DNA from 4 places in the Paenarthrobacter sp. GQ52 genome. Region 4 is predicted to be linked to each of the others. Evidence: riboswitches for the same ligand, from Rfam matches in the RefSeq annotation. Region 4 holds a riboswitch; each other region holds the start of a gene.
What was found. A riboswitch is a leader RNA that binds a small molecule or an ion and turns the genes downstream of it on or off. The one in region 4 is predicted to bind cyclic di-AMP.
Positions count from the first base shown of each region.

Region 1: linked by a shared signal. The riboswitch ahead of AC6CH8_RS08085 (NlpC/P60 family protein) and the one ahead of AC6CH8_RS00630 (M23 family metallopeptidase) in region 4 are both predicted to bind cyclic di-AMP.
Region 2: linked by a shared signal. The riboswitch ahead of AC6CH8_RS11760 (hypothetical protein) and the one ahead of AC6CH8_RS00630 (M23 family metallopeptidase) in region 4 are both predicted to bind cyclic di-AMP.
Region 3: linked by a shared signal. The riboswitch ahead of AC6CH8_RS18125 (aggregation-promoting factor C-terminal-like domain-containing protein) and the one ahead of AC6CH8_RS00630 (M23 family metallopeptidase) in region 4 are both predicted to bind cyclic di-AMP.

Region 1 is NZ_JCAXEJ010000004.1:203,211-207,575, forward strand. It holds gene AC6CH8_RS08075 (NCS2 family permease) at 1-970, opposite strand, end outside; gene AC6CH8_RS08080 (copper resistance CopC family protein) at 1,085-1,717, shown strand; cyclic di-AMP (ydaO/yuaA leader) riboswitch at 1,892-2,059, shown strand; gene AC6CH8_RS08085 (NlpC/P60 family protein) at 2,063-2,857, shown strand; gene AC6CH8_RS08090 (NAD(P)/FAD-dependent oxidoreductase) at 3,074-3,766, opposite strand; gene AC6CH8_RS08095 (universal stress protein) at 4,185-4,365, shown strand, end outside.
Region 2 is NZ_JCAXEJ010000007.1:113,349-117,713, reverse strand. It holds gene AC6CH8_RS11765 (PucR family transcriptional regulator) at 1-170, shown strand, start outside; gene AC6CH8_RS11760 (hypothetical protein) at 298-1,767, opposite strand; cyclic di-AMP (ydaO/yuaA leader) riboswitch at 1,770-1,916, opposite strand; gene AC6CH8_RS11755 (hypothetical protein) at 2,046-2,279, opposite strand; gene AC6CH8_RS11750 (ATP-dependent DNA ligase) at 2,325-3,395, shown strand; gene AC6CH8_RS11745 (DUF6480 family protein) at 3,457-3,720, opposite strand; gene AC6CH8_RS11740 (alpha/beta fold hydrolase) at 3,872-4,365, opposite strand, start outside.
Region 3 is NZ_JCAXEJ010000017.1:43,201-47,565, reverse strand. It holds gene AC6CH8_RS18135 (HAD-IA family hydrolase) at 1-201, shown strand, start outside; gene AC6CH8_RS18130 (pyridoxal phosphate-dependent decarboxylase family protein) at 253-1,644, shown strand; gene AC6CH8_RS18125 (aggregation-promoting factor C-terminal-like domain-containing protein) at 1,757-2,611, opposite strand; cyclic di-AMP (ydaO/yuaA leader) riboswitch at 2,615-2,776, opposite strand; gene AC6CH8_RS18120 (sensor histidine kinase) at 2,910-4,365, opposite strand, start outside.
Region 4 is NZ_JCAXEJ010000001.1:132,182-136,546, reverse strand. It holds gene AC6CH8_RS00640 (NlpC/P60 family protein) at 1-102, opposite strand, end outside; gene AC6CH8_RS00635 (C40 family peptidase) at 200-943, opposite strand; cyclic di-AMP (ydaO/yuaA leader) riboswitch at 948-1,110, opposite strand; gene AC6CH8_RS00630 (M23 family metallopeptidase) at 1,256-2,092, opposite strand; cyclic di-AMP (ydaO/yuaA leader) riboswitch at 2,097-2,311, opposite strand; gene AC6CH8_RS00625 (iron-dependent transcriptional repressor DtxR) at 2,522-3,217, opposite strand; gene serC (phosphoserine transaminase) at 3,511-4,365, shown strand, end outside.

The DNA of each region.
Region 1 (4,365 bases), on a different contig from region 4:
GGACGCGGTCAACGTTGGGGATGTTGCCGTCTTTGTCCACGGTTCCGGCCTCGTTGGCCAGCCCAACCATGGTGCCCATGGCGTCGAAGAAGATGCTCAGGAGGATCACGAATGCCAGCAAAGCCGCCGCGATGAAGCCGAGGTGTTCAAAAGCACCGAAAGGGTTGGCCTTGCCGATGAGGGACAGATCCGGGGCGCCCCATTCGGTGAGAGTGGGGGCCACCAATGACCAGCCGCGGGGGTTGACGTTGGTTCCGTCAAAGCTTGGGCCGATGTGCAGCGTGAATTCGAGGATGGCGGCCAGCGCCGTGGAGACCACGATGCCAATCAGGATGGCGCCGCGGACCTTTCGGACCACCAAGGCGATGGTCAGGATCAAGCCCACTGCGAAAACGAGTGTCGGCCAGCCCATGAGCTTTCCGTCCACGCCCAGGCCCAACGGAACGGTGGTGCCGGCAGCATCAGGGATGCGGCGGACGAAACCGGCGTTGACCAGGCCAATGAGTGCGATGAAGAGGCCGATGCCCACAACAATTGCCGTCTTCAGGGCCTCCGGAACCGCCTTGAACACGGCTGTTCGGAAACCGGTCAGCACCAGGATGAGCATGGTGATGCCGGACAGCACCACGAGCCCCATCATGTCCGGCCAGGTCAATCCGGGATGGGAAGCCACCGTGACTGCCACGAAGGCGTTGACGCCCAAGCCTGTGGCCACGGCAAACGGATGTTTGGCCCACGCACCCATGAGGATGGTCAAGATGCCGGCAACGAACGCCGTGGTGGCTGCCACGGCCGTGAAGCCCAGCGACGCGCCACTCGAGTCGGGTCCGGAGAGGATCAGCGGGTTCAGCACCACGATGTAGCTCATGGCGAAGAAGGTCGCGAAGCCGCCACGGATTTCCCGCGAATACGTAGATCCACGTTCGGAGATTTTGAAGTAGCGGTCGATTGCAGAACCTTGTTTGAGCATGAAGGTCTCCGGGGATCGAGGGGAGTTTGCTCTCAAATCCTATGTTGTCCGGTGTGGGCCCTTTGAACGATTCGCCTAGTCTGTAAGGAAGCCAACACTAGGAGAAACCGCCCCATGCGTACCATCCGCCCGCTTCTGGCCGCCGTCGTCGCTGCCCTTGCTTTCGCGTCCGCCTTGCTGTTTTCCGCGGCTCCGGCGTCCGCGCACGACGTCGCCGAGTCAACCGCGCCAGCCAACGGTGCCAGCGTGGCGGAAGTCCCGGCGTCGGTCTCCATCACGTTCAACAACCGCCCGCTCGCGATTGGTTCCGGCGTCACCGTGACGTCCGGCGGTGAGAACTGGGCGGACGGTCCGGTCGAAATCATTGACAGCCAGGCTGTCCAAAAGCTTCGCGAGGGCGCTCCAGTTGGTGAATACACCGTGGTATGGCGTGTAGTCAGCTCGGATTCCCACCCCATTGAGGGCACCTTCACGTTCACGGCCACCGCGGGAAGCACGACGACGGCGACTGGCCCGGTTGGTGCCTCGCCGTCGGTGTCGGCGCCGTCAGCCGCAGTACCGACGGCGGGTACCGCAGCGCCGGGAACGGGCAGCAGCGAGCCTGCCGCTGACGCCTCCCAACCCTTCCCTTGGAGCATTGTCGGGCTGGCTGTTGTTGCTGTGGGTCTCGTTATTTACCTTGCTGTTACCGCACGGAAGAAACTTGCAGCTTCCAACAGCCCTGATGGCGATACTTCCGCGGAATAACGCGGTTTTCTACGTACCTGCGAATATCTCGAAACGGACACTGCGACACGCCAGAAGCCCACTTCCCGTTACTTAAATGTGACTTCGGAGGAATCATCGCGTACGGTAGTACCTGTGCCTGTTCCACGTAGCGGGCACTTCCGGCCTGATTGCCTAGCTCTGCCGCAGTCCGGAATCCGTTCGCAGACAAACCTACGGCAGAGACGGGGAACCCAATTTAGGCCGCTTTCGAGCGTGCCTTGGGGTGAAGTCACGAAGCTTCCGCTGAACAGCGGGGGATAGTGGCCGGGTGACTCCCATCCGAATCCGACAGCTAACCTCGCAGGCATCGGGAGAGGCTCTTTCATGTCTTCACGCATTCTTCGCGGCCGTCGTAAGGCGGACAGCGTACGTCCTAATCCGTTCATCTCCATCTCGAAGGCAGTAGCCAGCAACGCTTCCGGCGCTGGCCGCCAGGCAGCTGTTATCGCAGCAGCCTCGGGCCTCGTTTTGACCGGTTCCATTGCTGCTCACGCAGCTGAGGCACCGGTTCAGCGCGACTCCAGCCCCGCAACGGTCGCTGAGACCGTTTCCGAGGCACCCACCAAGGTTGTAACCGCCCTGGCGACGGCTACCGTCAACTTCGAGCGTCCGGCCGTTGCTTCCGTAGCAGCTCCGGTCATCGAAAAGCCGGCTCCCGTTGTTGAGGCCCCTGTGGTCCAGAAGGCAGCCGTCACCACTGCTGCTGCAACAGCTCCCGTCGCCGCCCAGGCTGCGGTTGCTGCTCCTGTGGCCGCCGCACCGGCTGCCCCTGCTCCTGTAGCTGCTGCTCCCGCCGTTGGCGGCGTCAACGCAGCCATGGTTGCCTCGGCTTACGCACAGATCGGCGTCTTCCAGGACTGCACCGCCATGGTCGAGAAGGCTCTCGGCTCCGCTGGCATCCCGGTAGGCGACCTCGGTCCCATGCAGTTCATGAACTACGGCAAGGTCGTTAGCGATCCCCAGCCCGGTGACATGATCGTCCAGTCCGGCCACGTTGCTATCTACATCGGCAACGGCCAGGCAATCAGCGGTGGCATCAACGGCAACCAGACGGGTATCCACCCGATCAGCTGGTTGACCGCAACGGGTCCCCTGACCTACGTACGCGCTGGCGCATAAAGCCTCACGCTTCAGTTCAAAGGCCGGTGCCTTCAAAGACTAATGTCTTTGGAGGTACCGGCCTTTGGCGTTAAGTTCTGTTTGTTAATGTTCAGCAGGGAGAGATTGTTCAGCGAGGAACGTTCGACGGCGGGTCGATAGTCGCGTGGGCGGCGGGGCCCGTGTGGGCCCCTAGGCGTAGTGCCCCTAGGCGAGGTGCGCCCAGGTGTAGTGCCCCTAGGCGAGGGCGATGCCCGGACCTGCGGGCAGAGCAACCTTTGAGGAGATGGCTTGGCCCACTGCCTTGGCTTGCCGCAGCACTTCCTTGGGAGACGGGGTGATGAGGTCCCCAACGCCCACCAGGTGCATCCCTACCGCCCGCATGGCGGCCGCGAAGTTCTGGCCAACGGCTATCCCAAGTTCGGCGAGCATGCGCCGCAACTGGCTTTGGGCGCAGCGTGTGACTACTACGTGGTCTGCCAAGAGGACGCCGTTGGCTGTGTGGACTGCCCACTGGCGTGGAGTGGATTCGAGGGGGCCGGATACGTGGAGGCCTGTTCTGAGACCGGCCGTGGTCATGCTGGCCGCCAATCCGTACCCGATCTGCCGGGAGGGGTCTGACCCCAGGAAATCAAGGCGGACGGCGCGGGTGGTGTTGCGAACGTCCAGTTGGTGGTTGGCGGCGTAGTTCCGCAGGTGTCGGAGGATTTCGTTGCGCTCCTGCATGGCTGCAGGATCGGCCACCTCGGTGCGTTGAAGCATGCCTGTGTGGACAGAAGGCCCTGCGGTGGACAGTGCACCAAACCCGTCTACGACGATTGAGCCCACGCCATAGCGGCTGAGCTCGCTGGCAACTGCCAAGCCGGACAGGCCGGCTCCGATGACCACGGTGGTGGTGCGCTCCGTGCCGGAATCAGGCGTGAGTGACACTGCTTGGTTCCTCCTTGACGTGTGTGCCTTACGGCATCGCGTGGGATCGCGTCCGAGTTCCCCAAGCGGCCGCAAATAAATGGCCGGAGTGTGTGGTGTGAAACACGTTTGCCGGCCATTCGGTGACTCGAACACTACCGAACTTTTTCGGCCATGGATAGCCTCCGCGACTGCGCGTTTTGTGTGTTCGTCCGCAGCGCAATGTGGGAGCCCGGGAACCGAGCCCGGACCGTTATGCACATAGCCCGATGTCGCCTTGATTCGGTACTCCTGACCGAGAATAGTTGGCCTTGGGAGGAGAAATTTCCCGGTTTCTCCTGCTCCGGCCATTGACAATGAAACAGTGAGGGAATCCGACGCGGAGAACCTCTGGCAGAATAGCCGGAACATCAAGCAGTAGGTGGAGAGGCAGGCCCCCATGGACCAGCACGGCAGACACAGTGAAGAGCCACAGGACGGCCAGGAGCAAGCCGTGGAACCCGGTGGCATCGTGGTGGGAGTGGACGGTTCAGAGCATGGTCAATGTGCTTTGGTTTGGGCCGCGCGGGAGGCCGAACGTCGGCAACTTCCCTTGCATATCGTCACGGCATATTCCGTGC
Region 2 (4,365 bases), on a different contig from region 4:
GCTCGGTGCAGGACGTCGCCGCCAAACTTCACCTCCACCGGAGCAGCATCTATAACCGGCTCGGCCGGATCCGCCAACTCATCGGTGCTGATCCGTTGAGTGGCGCGATCCGGCTCGAGTTACATGCGGCCCTGAAGGCGCGGCGCTGGGCCGGGCGGCCGCGGATCTGAGCCTACGAGCGCCGCAAGCGCTGGCAGCTCCAACGTCCCATCCGGCGACGGAAAGCGGCAGTCCGGCTGCTGCTGCAGTACCGGCTATGCCACCCCGCGTGAGTGGAGGTACGGGGCAGGCGGGTGCTCAACCGAGGACCTTCTGGGCTGCGTCCAGGATGTCTTGAAGCGCAGATTCGCTGGGCTGGGGGGCCGAGGCGGCCTGCGGCTTGCTCGGCCGGGGCTTAGAGGTCGAGGTTGCAGTTTCCGTTGGTGTGGGCGTCGGCGTCGGTGTTGGTGTGACCGTCGGGGTCGGTGAGGTTGTGGGCGTCGGAGTAGTGGGCGGTGTGGTGACCGTGTCCGACGGCACCTCGCTCGGCGCGGGAGCTGGCTGGGTGGGGGCTGGGCTTGTCACCCCAGGGACGGCCGGGACTGAGGAGGGGACAGTCGATGGAACCCAAACCGGGTTGGCAAGGGACACCTTCGGGGTCGGAGCCGGCGACGACGACCCGGCCGCGGGTGCCTCGGCTAATGTCGCGGGCTGGCCGGCTTCCGAGGACGCTGTGGCAAGTGACGAGGCTGCTGGCGACGACGCTGATGGTGCGGAAGCCGTGGAATACGAGGCACTGGGCGCAGGGGCCGCGGAGCCCGAATTCCTGTCGGCACCGCTGGCTTCATGCGTAGGAGTTTCCTGGCCGAAGAACGGAAGCTCAAGGGCTTGCCCCAAGGTCCCGGCCGTCAGCACTAGTCCAAGCGCACCTGCAACCACGGCCATGCGCTGGCTCATGTGCTTGACCGACGCTGCTTTCCGAAGGGCGGCGTGGGGTTCGCGGCCGAAGGAGGAGGTGGACCCCAGGCTGGGCCTGGCCGCAGAGGGTGCGTCAGAGGGTGCGGCAGCCTGCCGGCGAACATCCTTGCGGCTTGCCAGTGCTGCCGACGCCGTTGCCGCGGCAGCAAGCTGCGCCGGAGACTTACCCCGAGGTGACTCGGTTTGCAGGGACTCGGTGCGGGGCGAGTCGTTGCTCGGTGACTCGGCGGCTTCGGGGGTGCTCGCGGATTCTTCGCGGGCAGGCACTACTGGAATGGCCGTCGTGGCAGGTTCCGGCGTTGAAGCCTGAACCACTGGAATGGCCGCGGTTGCAGGCTCCTGGGCGCTCAGCTCCTGAGGATCCGGCTCCACGCCAGCAGGGGGTGCGCTGGCCGGGGTCACAATAGGGATCGCCGCGGTAGGGGGTCCCGGTGTGGTCGACCTCCGAGCCGCTGGCTGCACCGTAGGTATCGCGGCAGTCATGGGTTCCGCCTGCTCGGACGGTTCGGGCGACGGCTGTGGGGCCGAGGCCTCAGGGGCAATCACGGCAAGGGCTGCACGCTCCCGCTCGGCTGCACGAATTTCCGCACGAGTGGCAGGCGCCACCGTGGTGGGCATGGCCGCAGTGGCGGGTTCCGGCGTCGTGCCTGTGTTAACCGTGCCTGTTACAGCAGCGTCAGTGTTAGTGGCGCCAGTGTCATCTGGGTTTCCGGTGGGGAATCCGCTGGGTTGGGCCCGACGGCGTCCGGTTGGCTTGGTGCGCTCGCCTTCAGTCTGGGCGCGGCGCGGCTGATCCATGGTTGGGGACATGGTGGTTGCCTCTCAACGCCTTCGAGGTTAGCTGTCGGGTTCGGACGAGGCCGTCCGGCCGCCTAAGCGGCTTCACCCCGAGGACTTGGATACCAAGCCCGGGAACTGTGGGTCCCCCGCCTCTGCCGCGGGTCTGGCGGATCCCGGATTGCGGCAGAGCTCGGCGTCAATCCGGAAGCGGCCCAGCGGAGATACGGGTCGCCCTACGACGGTACATGAGCCGGAAAGTAAAGTCACATTAATGTAACGGGCGGTAGGCCTGCCCAACCGAGGGGTTTCTATGACTTAGGCTTCGGTGCCGGTGCGGGAGCCGGCAACTCATGCTGGATCTTCTGGATCTGCACGGCTTGATGAGTTTCCGGGCGGAAGACTTCGTCCACGACTCCAAGCATCCCGCCGGTGGCTCCACGCCGGACTTTGCCCTGGCTGCTCCGGCGCGATGACCAGGACCAAACGCCGGCCAGCAGGGCCGGGAATCCGAGCACTGCCGCCAACACGAGCAAGATATCCATGGCCTAACACTAGCTTCGCGGTGCACCGGCAGGTAGACATTGTCTATGGACCTGCCTGTGATGCCACCCGTCTCGCCCATGCTCGCCAAATCCGTTCCGACCATCCCCGATGTTGGGCACTACGAACCCAAGTGGGACGGATTCCGGACCATCGTCTTCAAGGATGGCGACGAGATCATCCTGGGCAGCCGCAACGAGAAGCCAATGACCCGCTACTTCCCCGAAGTGGTGGAGGCTCTCAGGAAGAACCTGCCGGACAAATGCGTGATCGACGGCGAGATCGTCCTGATCGAGGGCAAGAGGCTCGAATTCGAGGTACTCCAGCAAAGGATCCATCCCGCCGACAGCCGCGTGAGGATGCTCGCCGAGAAGACTCCGGCTTCCATGATTGCGTTCGACATCCTGGCGCTGGGCGACGAGAACCTCATGGACAAGCCGTTCTCCGAGCGCCGCGCCATCCTGGAGCGTGCGCTCGCCAAGGCCGAGCCGCCTGTCCATGTGACCCCGGCAGTGACGGATCTCGAGCGGGCGCAGGAATGGTTCGTGCAGTTGGAAGGCGCGGGACTGGACGGGGTGCTGTCCAAGCCGTTGACCGGGGCCTATCAACCTAACAAGCGCGTGATGTTCAAAACCAAACACGAGCGCACGGCGGATTGTGTGGTGGCCGGTTTCCGCTGGCACAAGACCGCGAAGGTTGTTGGCTCGATGCTGCTGGGCCTCCACGATGACACTGGCCGCCTGCATCACGTGGGAGTGGTGGCATCGTTCCCCATGGCCCGGAGGGAGGCCCTGGTGGCCGAGCTTGAGCCGTATCAAGTCGAACTCAGCGAGCACCCCTGGGGTGAGTGGGCCAGTCAGGACGAAGCTGCCGGGGGTTCACGCATGCCCGGCGCGCAAAGCCGGTGGAGCGGGGGCAAGGATTTCTCGTTCGTGCCCCTGCGCCCCGAACTCGTGATCGAAGTGAAGTACGACTACATGGAAGGCGACAGGTTCCGGCACACCACGCAGTTCCGTAGGTGGCGGCCGGACAGGACCCCCGAGAGCTGCACGTACTCGCAACTGGAGGAGCCCGCTGAATACGATCTCGGGGAGATCCTGCAGCTGCCGCACAGCTAGGACGTTGCCAACCCGCTGCTACGTCGCTGGGTACCAACGGAGCCGCGGGTTGGCGACTGTGTTACTCCTCGTGGCCTTGATCGCTGCTCATGCTGCCCTCGGCCGGCGGGGTTTCTCCCGGAGGGACTCCGCCGCCAGGCTCCAAGCCGGTGACGTTGCCGTCGAGGGGATCGGGGTTGGCGGATGCAGCGGGGTCCTCGTCCTCATCCTGGCGCATGTCGGGATCCTCGTGGATGCTGTCGGCATCGGACGTAGTGTCAAGAGGCCCTGTGGCGCCGGTGGCGCCGAAGCCCTGGGTTTCCTCATTCGAGTCTTTGTCGGTCACGATCAGCCCTTTCGTAAGCAAACTTACTAATGTGCTTGCTCCGCCAGCTTAACCGGGACCAGCTAAGCCAACAAGGTGAGCCGACAAACCGAGCCCGTTACCAACCCAACACGGGACGCTCAACTCGTGCGCCGGCGTCGTGCGTCAGGGGTCAACGGTGAGGCGTCGTGGCGGTGACAAAGCTCCGGATGGCATCCGCCACAGCCTTGGGGCGCATGTGCTGCGCCACGTGCCCGACCCCCGGAATTTCCACCAAACGCCCCTGCGCGACCGTCCTTGATAGCCGCAACGCCCAGTCCGGTCCTGCCACATGGTCGCGGCTTCCCCTCAGAATCAGTACCGGCACGTGGACGCCGGCGAGCCGTTTCTCCGTGGGGTAACTCATCATGACGGGAAGCTCAGTGAGGTACCAGCGCGGGCCGCAGCGGAAGTAGTCCGAGATGACGATCCAGTTGGATGACGGGCTCTCACGGAGCAGTCCGTCCATGAAGAGTGCCAGGGACTGGCGGCGAACGTTCTTGTGCCGGGAATCCACCACCGGCCCCATCAGCACCAACTGCCTGATCTGATCCGGGGCATGCAAGGCCGCCTCGATGGCAAACTGCACGCCCATCGAGTGGCCCACCAACACATAGGAATCGATGC
Region 3 (4,365 bases), on a different contig from region 4:
GTCGTGGTTTTTGAAGACGCCCCTGCCGGTATCGCTGCCGCGCGCGCCGCCGGCATGCGGACCGTTGTGGTGGGCAAGGCCGCTGCCAGGCACAATGCGGAGCTGGAGCCGGGCATGTGGCGGATTCCGGATTACTCAGCAGTGACCATCACCGCTGTGACGGACGACGACGGCGGTCACCTCCTGACGCTGACCCTTTAGCCCTTTCTGCGCGGTCTGTTCCAAGCGGTGAACCGGGCGTAGGCTGTGCGCATGTCTGCGATGCCGGAGGCGTACGGTGCTGCATTGGAGCGGGCCATGGTCCACGCCGGTGAGTGGCTTGCGTCGGTTCCCACCCGTTCTGTCCGCCCTTCATCCGACGCCGACCAGGTGGCCAAGAGCATCCTGCCGCGTCTCCCCGACGGAGCAACCGATGCCGCGGAGGTAGTGGACGAGCTGGCCGCGCTGGCTGAGCCCGGCTTGATGGCGATCCAGTCCGGACGGTTTTTTGGGTGGGTCATGGGCGGAACTTTGCCCGCCGCCATGGCTGCCGATTGGCTCGTCTCTGCCTGGGACCAAAACACCGGGCTCCGATTCGCCACTCCCGCCGCCGCTGCCATCGAGGAATCGGCCGCCGCCTGGCTTTTGGACCTCCTGCACCTGACCGCGACTGCCGACGTCGGATTCACCACGGGTGCCACAACCGCTAACTTCGTGGGGTTGGCAGCTGGCCGCCAATACCTGATGGACGAGGCCGGATGGGACCTCGAAGCGCTCGGCCTCAGCGGCGCACCGCGCATCACAACCTTTGCCGGCCGGGAACGGCATGCCGCAGTGGATCTGGCATTGCGATACCTCGGTTTGGGCGCCTGTGTTCCGGTAGACGCCGATGACGAAGGCCGGATCTTCCCCGACGCCCTTGCTGATGCCATGGATCAGCAACCGGGGCCATCGTTGGTCTGCCTGCAAGCCGGCAACCTCCACTCCGGAGCATTTGATCCCATGGAGGAAGCCATAGCTGTGGCACACGATCGCGGCGCGTGGGTGCACGTTGATGGTGCCTTTGGTTTGTGGGCGGCCGTGAGCCCGAAGCTGCGAGGCCGGTTGGCGGGTGTGGAAGACGCAGATTCGTGGGCAACGGATGCCCACAAGACCCTGAATGTCCCTTACGACTGTGGCCTGGCAATAGTGGCACGCCCGGAAGCCTTGAGGCGTGCCTTCAGCGTTCACACGAGTTACCTCATTGCCACGGATGCCGGGCCTGGGGATCCTTTCGAGAAAGTTCCGGAGATGTCCCGCCGCGCCCGGGGCATTCCGGTCTGGGCCGCACTCAGGCAGCTCGGCCGGGACGGCGTGATTTCCATGGTTGAGCGCCTGGCAGCAAATGCCCGTGCTTTGGCTGAAGGACTGTCCTCGATCCCTGGTGTGGAGGTGCTCAACGACGTCGTGTTCACGCAGGTCTCGGTGAGTTTCGGAAGCGATGACCGTACGCACCGGATCACCCAGCGGCTCATGGCAGAGGGCGCGGTCTGGATGTCCGGTTCGTCGTGGCGTGGCCGCGAGATCTTACGGATTTCGGTGAGCAATTGGACTACGGACGCCGGGGATGTCGCCGCGTCCATCGCAGCCGTGCGGGGAGCGGTGGAGGCCGAACCGGAGGCATAGCGTTCTTCGGCACGCACCTGTGAAACGGCAAAGCCGCGCCCGTTCCCGCCATCCGCTCCAGTGGGTACTGGTGCGAACGGCGGCAACGGGCGCGGCAATCAAGCAGTCTGGCTTAGTACCAGTTGTTGGCCAAGTGGAAGCCCAGAGCGGCGGACGGGGATCCGTAGCGCTCCTTGATGTAGTTCAGGCCCCACTTGATCTGGGTCTGGTAGTTGGTTTCCCAGTCAGGACCAACGGTAGCCATCTTGGAAGCAGGCAGGGACTGGACGATGCCGTAGGCGCCGCTGGAAGCGTTCATCGCCGTGGTCTTCCAGTTCGATTCCTTCTCCCACAGCGTGTTCAGGGCAGTCATTTCGCCCGGGCCCCAGCCGTAGTTGCCAAGGATGCTCAGTGCGTACGCCTTGGCAGCAGCGGGGTCGTCCACGGCCTTGGGGGCGGCAGCAGCAGCTGCGGCTTCCGCGGCGGCAGCGGCAGCAGCGGCGTCGGCGGCTTGCTTGGCAGCAGCGTCAGCAGCAGCCTTCTCAACTGCGGCCTGGGCGGCAGCCTGGTCTGCGGCAGCCTTTTCGGCGGCGGCCTGCGCGGCTGCGGCCTGGTCAGCGGCAGCCTTCTCGGCGGCAGCCTTGTCAGCAGTTGCCTTAACCGCGGCGGCCCTGTCGGCTGCACCCTTTTCGGCGGCAGCATCCAGGGAGGCGGAGATCTCGGCCGACTTGTTGGTGTTGACCTGCGCACTGGACTGGGTTCCGGCTACGCGGCTGGCCTCGGGGAGGGTCAGTGCGGCATTGGCGGCGGTTCCGAGCGAGGCAACGCCCAGTGCAGCTGCCACGACACCGGCTACGACGGACATGCGGTGGCCGGACTTACCCTGGCGGGCTGCGTTCTTGAGGACGGACTGCGACTTGGTGAGCGGTGCGTTGTGTTCGTCGCGGTGACGCGCGGAAGGGCGCGTCTGATCGTTAAATTCAGACATGTGATTACCTCTCAGCGCCTGCGGAGTTAGCTGTCGGGTTCGGATGAGGTCATCCGGCCGCGCATCATGCTGCGGCTTCACCCCAAGGGCCGGCCAAAAAGGCCTGGGCCCGGAGACTCTGGGTCCCCCGTCTCTGCCTCGGAGAAAGAACGGACTCCGGGAAGTGGCAGAGCTCGGCGCATCCCGGATGTGGGCCTGCTAGGGACGACCCACCCTTTCGACGGTACAGGAGGATTCCGCAGAAGTCACATTTAGGTAACAGAGATCACGACGCCGGTGAGTCGCCTTGCCCGATTCGTTATAGGCCTTCGATGCTCACGGCAGGGATTCGGAGGGTGAATTCCGTGCGACCCGGCCGCGAGGTCACTTCCACGCTACCGCCATGCGCTGAAACGATGGCTTCCACAATGGACAAGCCGAGTCCGGAGGTGCCCTCAGAGCCCGATCTTGCGGCATCAGCGCGGGCAAACCGGGAGAAGATCCGGCCTTGGAAGTCTTCTGGAATTCCGGGGCCGTTATCCGTCACTGTCACCACGGCACTGCCGTCGGCGGAGAGCATGACGCCTGTGACCACAGTGGTGCCGGGATCCGTGTGTTTGCGGGCATTGGACAACAAATTGGCCAGCACCTGGTGAAGTTGGGTGGCGTCGCCGCGCACAGTGATGGGCTCATCGGGGAGCTGGAGCTGCCAGATGTGGTCCGGTGCCATGACTTTCTCGTCACTAACCGTTTCGATCACGAGCTGTGTCAGGTCCACGTCCTCAAATTTCACGGGCTGGCCCTCATCCAGCCGAGCGAGCAGGAGAAGGTCCTCCACCAGTGTGGTCATGCGTTCGGACTGGCTTTGGACACGTGCCAGCGACTTCCGTCCATCCTCGGTGAAGTTCTCCGTCATCCTCAGCAGCTCGGTATAGCCCCGGATGGCGGTCAGGGGAGTCCGCAGTTCGTGCGAGGCATCGGCCACGAACTGGCGAACCTTGGTTTCGCTTTCCTGCCGTGCTTCCAGCGCGCTCGAAACGTTGTTCAGCATCTGGTTCAAGGCATAGCCGACGCTGCCCACCTCCGTTCCAGGATGGGATGCCGACGGCGGTACGCGCACCGCAAGTGCCACCTCACCGGCGTCGAGAGGCAGGCGCGAAACCTTCGTGGCCACCTCGGAGAGCTGCTCAAGCGGACGCATGGTCCGGCGGATGATGACCGTTCCCACGAGCCCGATCACCACCAGCCCAGCCAGCGAGACCAGCACCATGGTCCACACCAGCGAGGCTTCGGCGCTCTGCTTGTCCTCCAGAGGCAGGCCCGTCACAATCACGTCGCCATAAGTGGTTTCGACTGCCACCAGCCGGTAATCGCCGTTGGACAGCGATCGGTCCACGGGTGGGTTGTCCGTGGGGAGCGACACCAGAACCCGCTCGTCGTCCGCTGAGAGCGAGACGCGGTGACCTTGGGCGTCGATCAAACCCGAGCTTCGCACGGTGGAGCCGTCGATCCTCGCGTTGAGCGTGCCCGCCGCCTGCCCGCGCGCCTCCAAGGGATCCGGCCTGCCGGGGGATGACGGAAAGTTCGACGGCGGCCTGCCGAAGTCATTCGCGCGGCTGGACGCCTGCTCCAACTGCCTGTCGAGCTGCCTGTTGAAGACCATGTCCATGGACGCGTAGCTGACCACCCCCACAGCAGCGCAAATGGCGATCAACAGTGCCATGGCCACCAGGACCAAGCGTGTACGCAGGTGCCAGGTGGAGGGATTGAGCCAG
Region 4 (4,365 bases):
AACGCCACCGGCGTTGTTGCTGACGGCCTTGGCGATGACGGCAAGCGAGCTGGTCTTGGGGGCCTCAGCGCGGTGCCGTGCAACCTTGTTTGCACTGGTCATGATTTTCTCTTTTCGTATCCGCATGCAGTTGGGGTGCACGCGGGTAGTGGGTTGGCCAGCATGTGGGGAATGCCGGCCGACCCCGAACCGGATTTTTCTAGCGGAGGGTGTAGAACGAGGAGGTGCCGGTGGACGCTACGGAGTGCAGCAGCGTTCCCTGGCCAGGGTTCAAAGCGCTGATCATCATGCCGTTGCCGACGTAGATGCCTACGTGGGCTCCGCCGTTCTGCATGACGAGGTCGCCGGGAGCAGGAGTGCTGGTGGGCGTCATGGCCGTCCAGGCGTTGACGCGGGGGATGCTGATTCCGGCCTGTGCGTAGACCCACTGGGTGAAGCCGGAGCAATCCCAACCGTTGGGTGTGGTTCCGCCCCAAACGTAGGGAGAGCCGATGCCGGTGTAGGCAATGGCGGCGAGACCGGAGGCAGCTGCACTGGAGGCCGAATCCTTGGCCTCGGAAGACTTCGCTGTAACTGCTTCCGCTGTTTCTTCGCTGGTGGCCGCCGCGCGCTCGGTAACCTGCGCTGCGCGCTGTACTACCTTGGGGGCTTCCAGGGTGGCCACGGTGGGGCTCTCGAAGGAGACAGTGGCTGTCGGTTCTGCGGTAATCACCGCGGTAGCAACCAGCTGTTGGGTGCTGGAGGCCTCCGACTTGGAAACGTCGGTGTCTGTTGCTTGTGCCGGCAAGCCGACGGTGAGGACGAGGCCTGAGGCTGCTGCAAGGACGGCGGCCTGGCGGCCCACGGTACCTGCGTTGGAGGAAACAGCCTTGGAAAGAGTGTTCAACGGGTTCGTGCGAACCGTTTGGGCGCGATGGCGCGCAGGGGTAGTGCGTGATGACACGTAGGTAGCCTCTCCCAATGCCTGCGAGGTGAGCTGTCGGATTCGGATGGGAGTCATCCGGCCGCGCTGCTTCCAAGGAAGCTTTTGCGACTTAACCCCAAGGCCTTCTTTCGAAGGCCAGAAGTGGTTCCCCCGCCCCTGCCAGACGATTTATGCGAACGGACCTTGAGCGGTGGCAGAGCTAGGCAATCCACTCAAGTGCACCGGCCCCCTAAAAAGCCGATGCGCTCTGTACGCTACAACACTTGAAAGCGAATGTCACATTCAGGTCACGGGGCGTCCCGCTAATGCGAGAGGCAACCATCAAATGGCTTAGAGCCAGCCCATGGGGTCTACAACTTCACCGTTGACCTGGACCTCGAAGTGGAGGTGGCAGCCGGTGGAAGCGCCCGTGGTGCCGCTCAGGGCGACGGTGTCGCCGCGGTTTACGGTCTGGCCTACCTGGACGGTGAAGGACGACAGGTGGTTGTACGTGGTCTCGAGGCCATTGCCGTGGTCAACGACAACGCGGTTGCCTCCGCCGTACTCGTGCCATCCGGCGAACGTCACCTTGCCGGTGGCCGCTGCATGCACAGCCGTGCCGCACTGGGCAACGAAGTCCTGGCCACGGTGGAAGTCACCTGCGCCACCCGTGAGGGGGCTGATGCGGTAACCAAAAGGGGATGCCGTGGTGAGCGTGTCCAGGGGGCTGGCCATGCTGCCAACGGACGAGGCCCGCTGGATGCTCTCAGTCGACTGCGCGCTGAGCAGCTGCTTCAGCTTCCCGTCGGGGTCGGCAGAAGTGGCGACGGCGGCGCGGCTGAAGTCGATCTTGGCTGACGCGGCGGCGGAAACCTCGGGCTGGCTGCCAGCGGGGGCGGCGACGGCGAGGGCAGACTCAGTCTGGCCTGATTCCGAAGTGGCCATGACGGGACTCGTGGCCGGCAGACCGACAGTCAGGGCAAGTCCGGTGGCGGCAAGCGCAACACCGGCCTTCTGCCCGACGCCGCTGGCAGCGGCGAAGTCGGCAACCTGGCGCAGCGGGCTCTTACGGCGGCGCACCTGACGCTCGGTGTCGCGAGGCCGGATCTCCGTTACGACGGTGGCTGGCCGCAGCTCAGCAGCGGGGCCGGACGCGCGGCGGCGACCCCTGACGTTCTGCGATGTCAAACTCTGTTCCTCTCTCAAAAGCCTGCGAAGTTAGCTGTCGGATTCGGGTCAGAGAGTACAAAGACCCGGTCCGCACGAGGCGCTCACGGCACACAGGTATCCCAAGAGGGACTTGCATACGTGGGCACTTCTGCTGCGGACTTCACCCCAAGGCTGCTTCTTTAGACAGCCGCTTGTGGTTCCCCCGCCTCTGCCAGTGGTGGGTGGCACACCTGATCCGCTGGCAGAGCTCGGCTCCGGATCAGGTAACGCTTTGGTATCAGCGCTAGTAGATAACTATAGGGGATTAAGGCTCTTGGTAATAAATTCGTTATCAACAGGAGCGGGGCAAGCGAAGGAGGCCCTTATCATCAATTTTGAAAAACCGCAGGTCACACGCGCGCCGAAGGCGCAAAAGTGAGGTTTGACACTGTGCTGGCCCGGTGCCGGTCAGCTGAGGGAGACGAAGACGTGCGCAGCAACTTCAGGAGGTAGCTCCAAGGCGCCCTCGATACCCGGGACGCGGACCGAGATGTACTCACCGACGCGCTCCAGCGACACTGTTGCGCCTGGACGGATTCCGCCCTCATCCAACTGGGTGAGAAGTTCCGGCTCGACTTGGATGGGCTCCGCAAGGCGGCTGACCACAACGCGGGAATCAGTGGCGTAGCCGTCCATGGCCTGCAGCAGATTGACATCCAGCCGGGGGAAGGGCTGGCTGGCGAGGCCACCAAGCGCCTCAAGCCCCGGGATGGGGTTGCCATAGGGAGACTCTGTGGGATGCTCCAGAAGCTCGTAAAGCCGGCGCTCCACGCGCTCACTCATGACATGCTCCCAGCGACACGCTTCATCGTGCACGTAGGCCCAGTCCAAGCCAATAACGTCGGCCAACAGGCGCTCCGCAAGGCGGTGCTTGCGCATGACCTCTGTGGCGCGTTTCCGGCCCACTTCAGTGAGCTCCAGGTGGCGGTCGTTGGACACAATCACCAGGCCGTCGCGCTCCATGCGTCCGATGGTCTGGGAAACCGTGGGTCCGGAGTGGCGCAATCGCTCGGCAATGCGGGCCCGGAGAGCCACTATGTTTTCTTCTTCAAGCTCCAAAATGGTCCGAAGATACATCTCAGTGGTATCGATCAGATCCGTCATCCAGCTCAGCTCTCCTCGAACGCAGTTCCTTGCGTAATCTCCACCGTACCGCGTCCCCAGCAAGGGCGGACGGTGTGCACCGCCGCCCCATGAACGCCAACCACCAGCCTAGCTTATTTGGAATTACTCTGGATAATTCCGGTCGCATCCGGTTCGTTTGCATTCCACGTGGCGGACTATGACGGCTGCAGGTTCCTGCGCCCGGGCCGTGTCAGGCAGAATTGGGGTGTCGAAGGGGCAGTTGATGCCCCATGCCACCTCCCATCTCTAGCCGACACCCATTGGAGCCCTACGTGAGCGACAACAGCATCACCATTCCCGCCGACCTGCTGCCCAAGGATGGACGCTTCGGCGCTGGACCGTCCAAGGTTCGCCCGGAACAGATCGAAGCGTTGTCTGCCGCATCGACCACCATCCTCGGCACCTCCCACCGCCAGGCTCCGGTCAAGAACCTTGTGGGTTCGGTCCGCGAAGGACTCAGCCAGTTCTTCCGCGCACCTGAAGGCTACGAGGTTGTCCTCGGCGTTGGCGGCTCCACGGCGTTCTGGGACGTGGCTGCGTTTGGCCTGGTCGAGAAGAAGGCCCAGCACCTCTCATTCGGCGAGTTTGGCTCAAAGTTCGCTGCAGCTACCAACAAGGCACCGTTCCTTGATGCTTCGTCCATCATCAAGGCTGAACCCGGAACCCGCCCCGTGGCAGCGGCCGAAGCCGGCGTGGACGTCTACGCTTGGCCCCAGAATGAAACGTCAACCGGCGTGGCCGCGCCCGTAAAGCGCGTGCAGGGTGCCGACGAAGGCTCGCTGGTCCTCGTGGACGCCACCTCCGCTGCCGGCGGACTGGACGTTGACGTCGCCGAGTCGGACGTCTACTACTTCGCCCCCCAAAAGAACTTCGCCTCCGACGGTGGCCTCTGGCTGGGCCTGTTCTCCCCCGCCGCCCTGGAGCGTGCGGCACGGGTCAAGGCCAGCGGCCGCTGGATCCCGGACTTCCTGGACCTGCAGACCGCCATTGACAACTCCAAGCTGAACCAGACCTACAACACGCCTTCGCTCTCCACCTTGGTGACCTTGGACGCGCAGGTGCAGTGGCTCAACAGCAACGGTGGCTTGGACTTCGCCAGCAAGCGCACGGCAGACTCCGCCAACCGT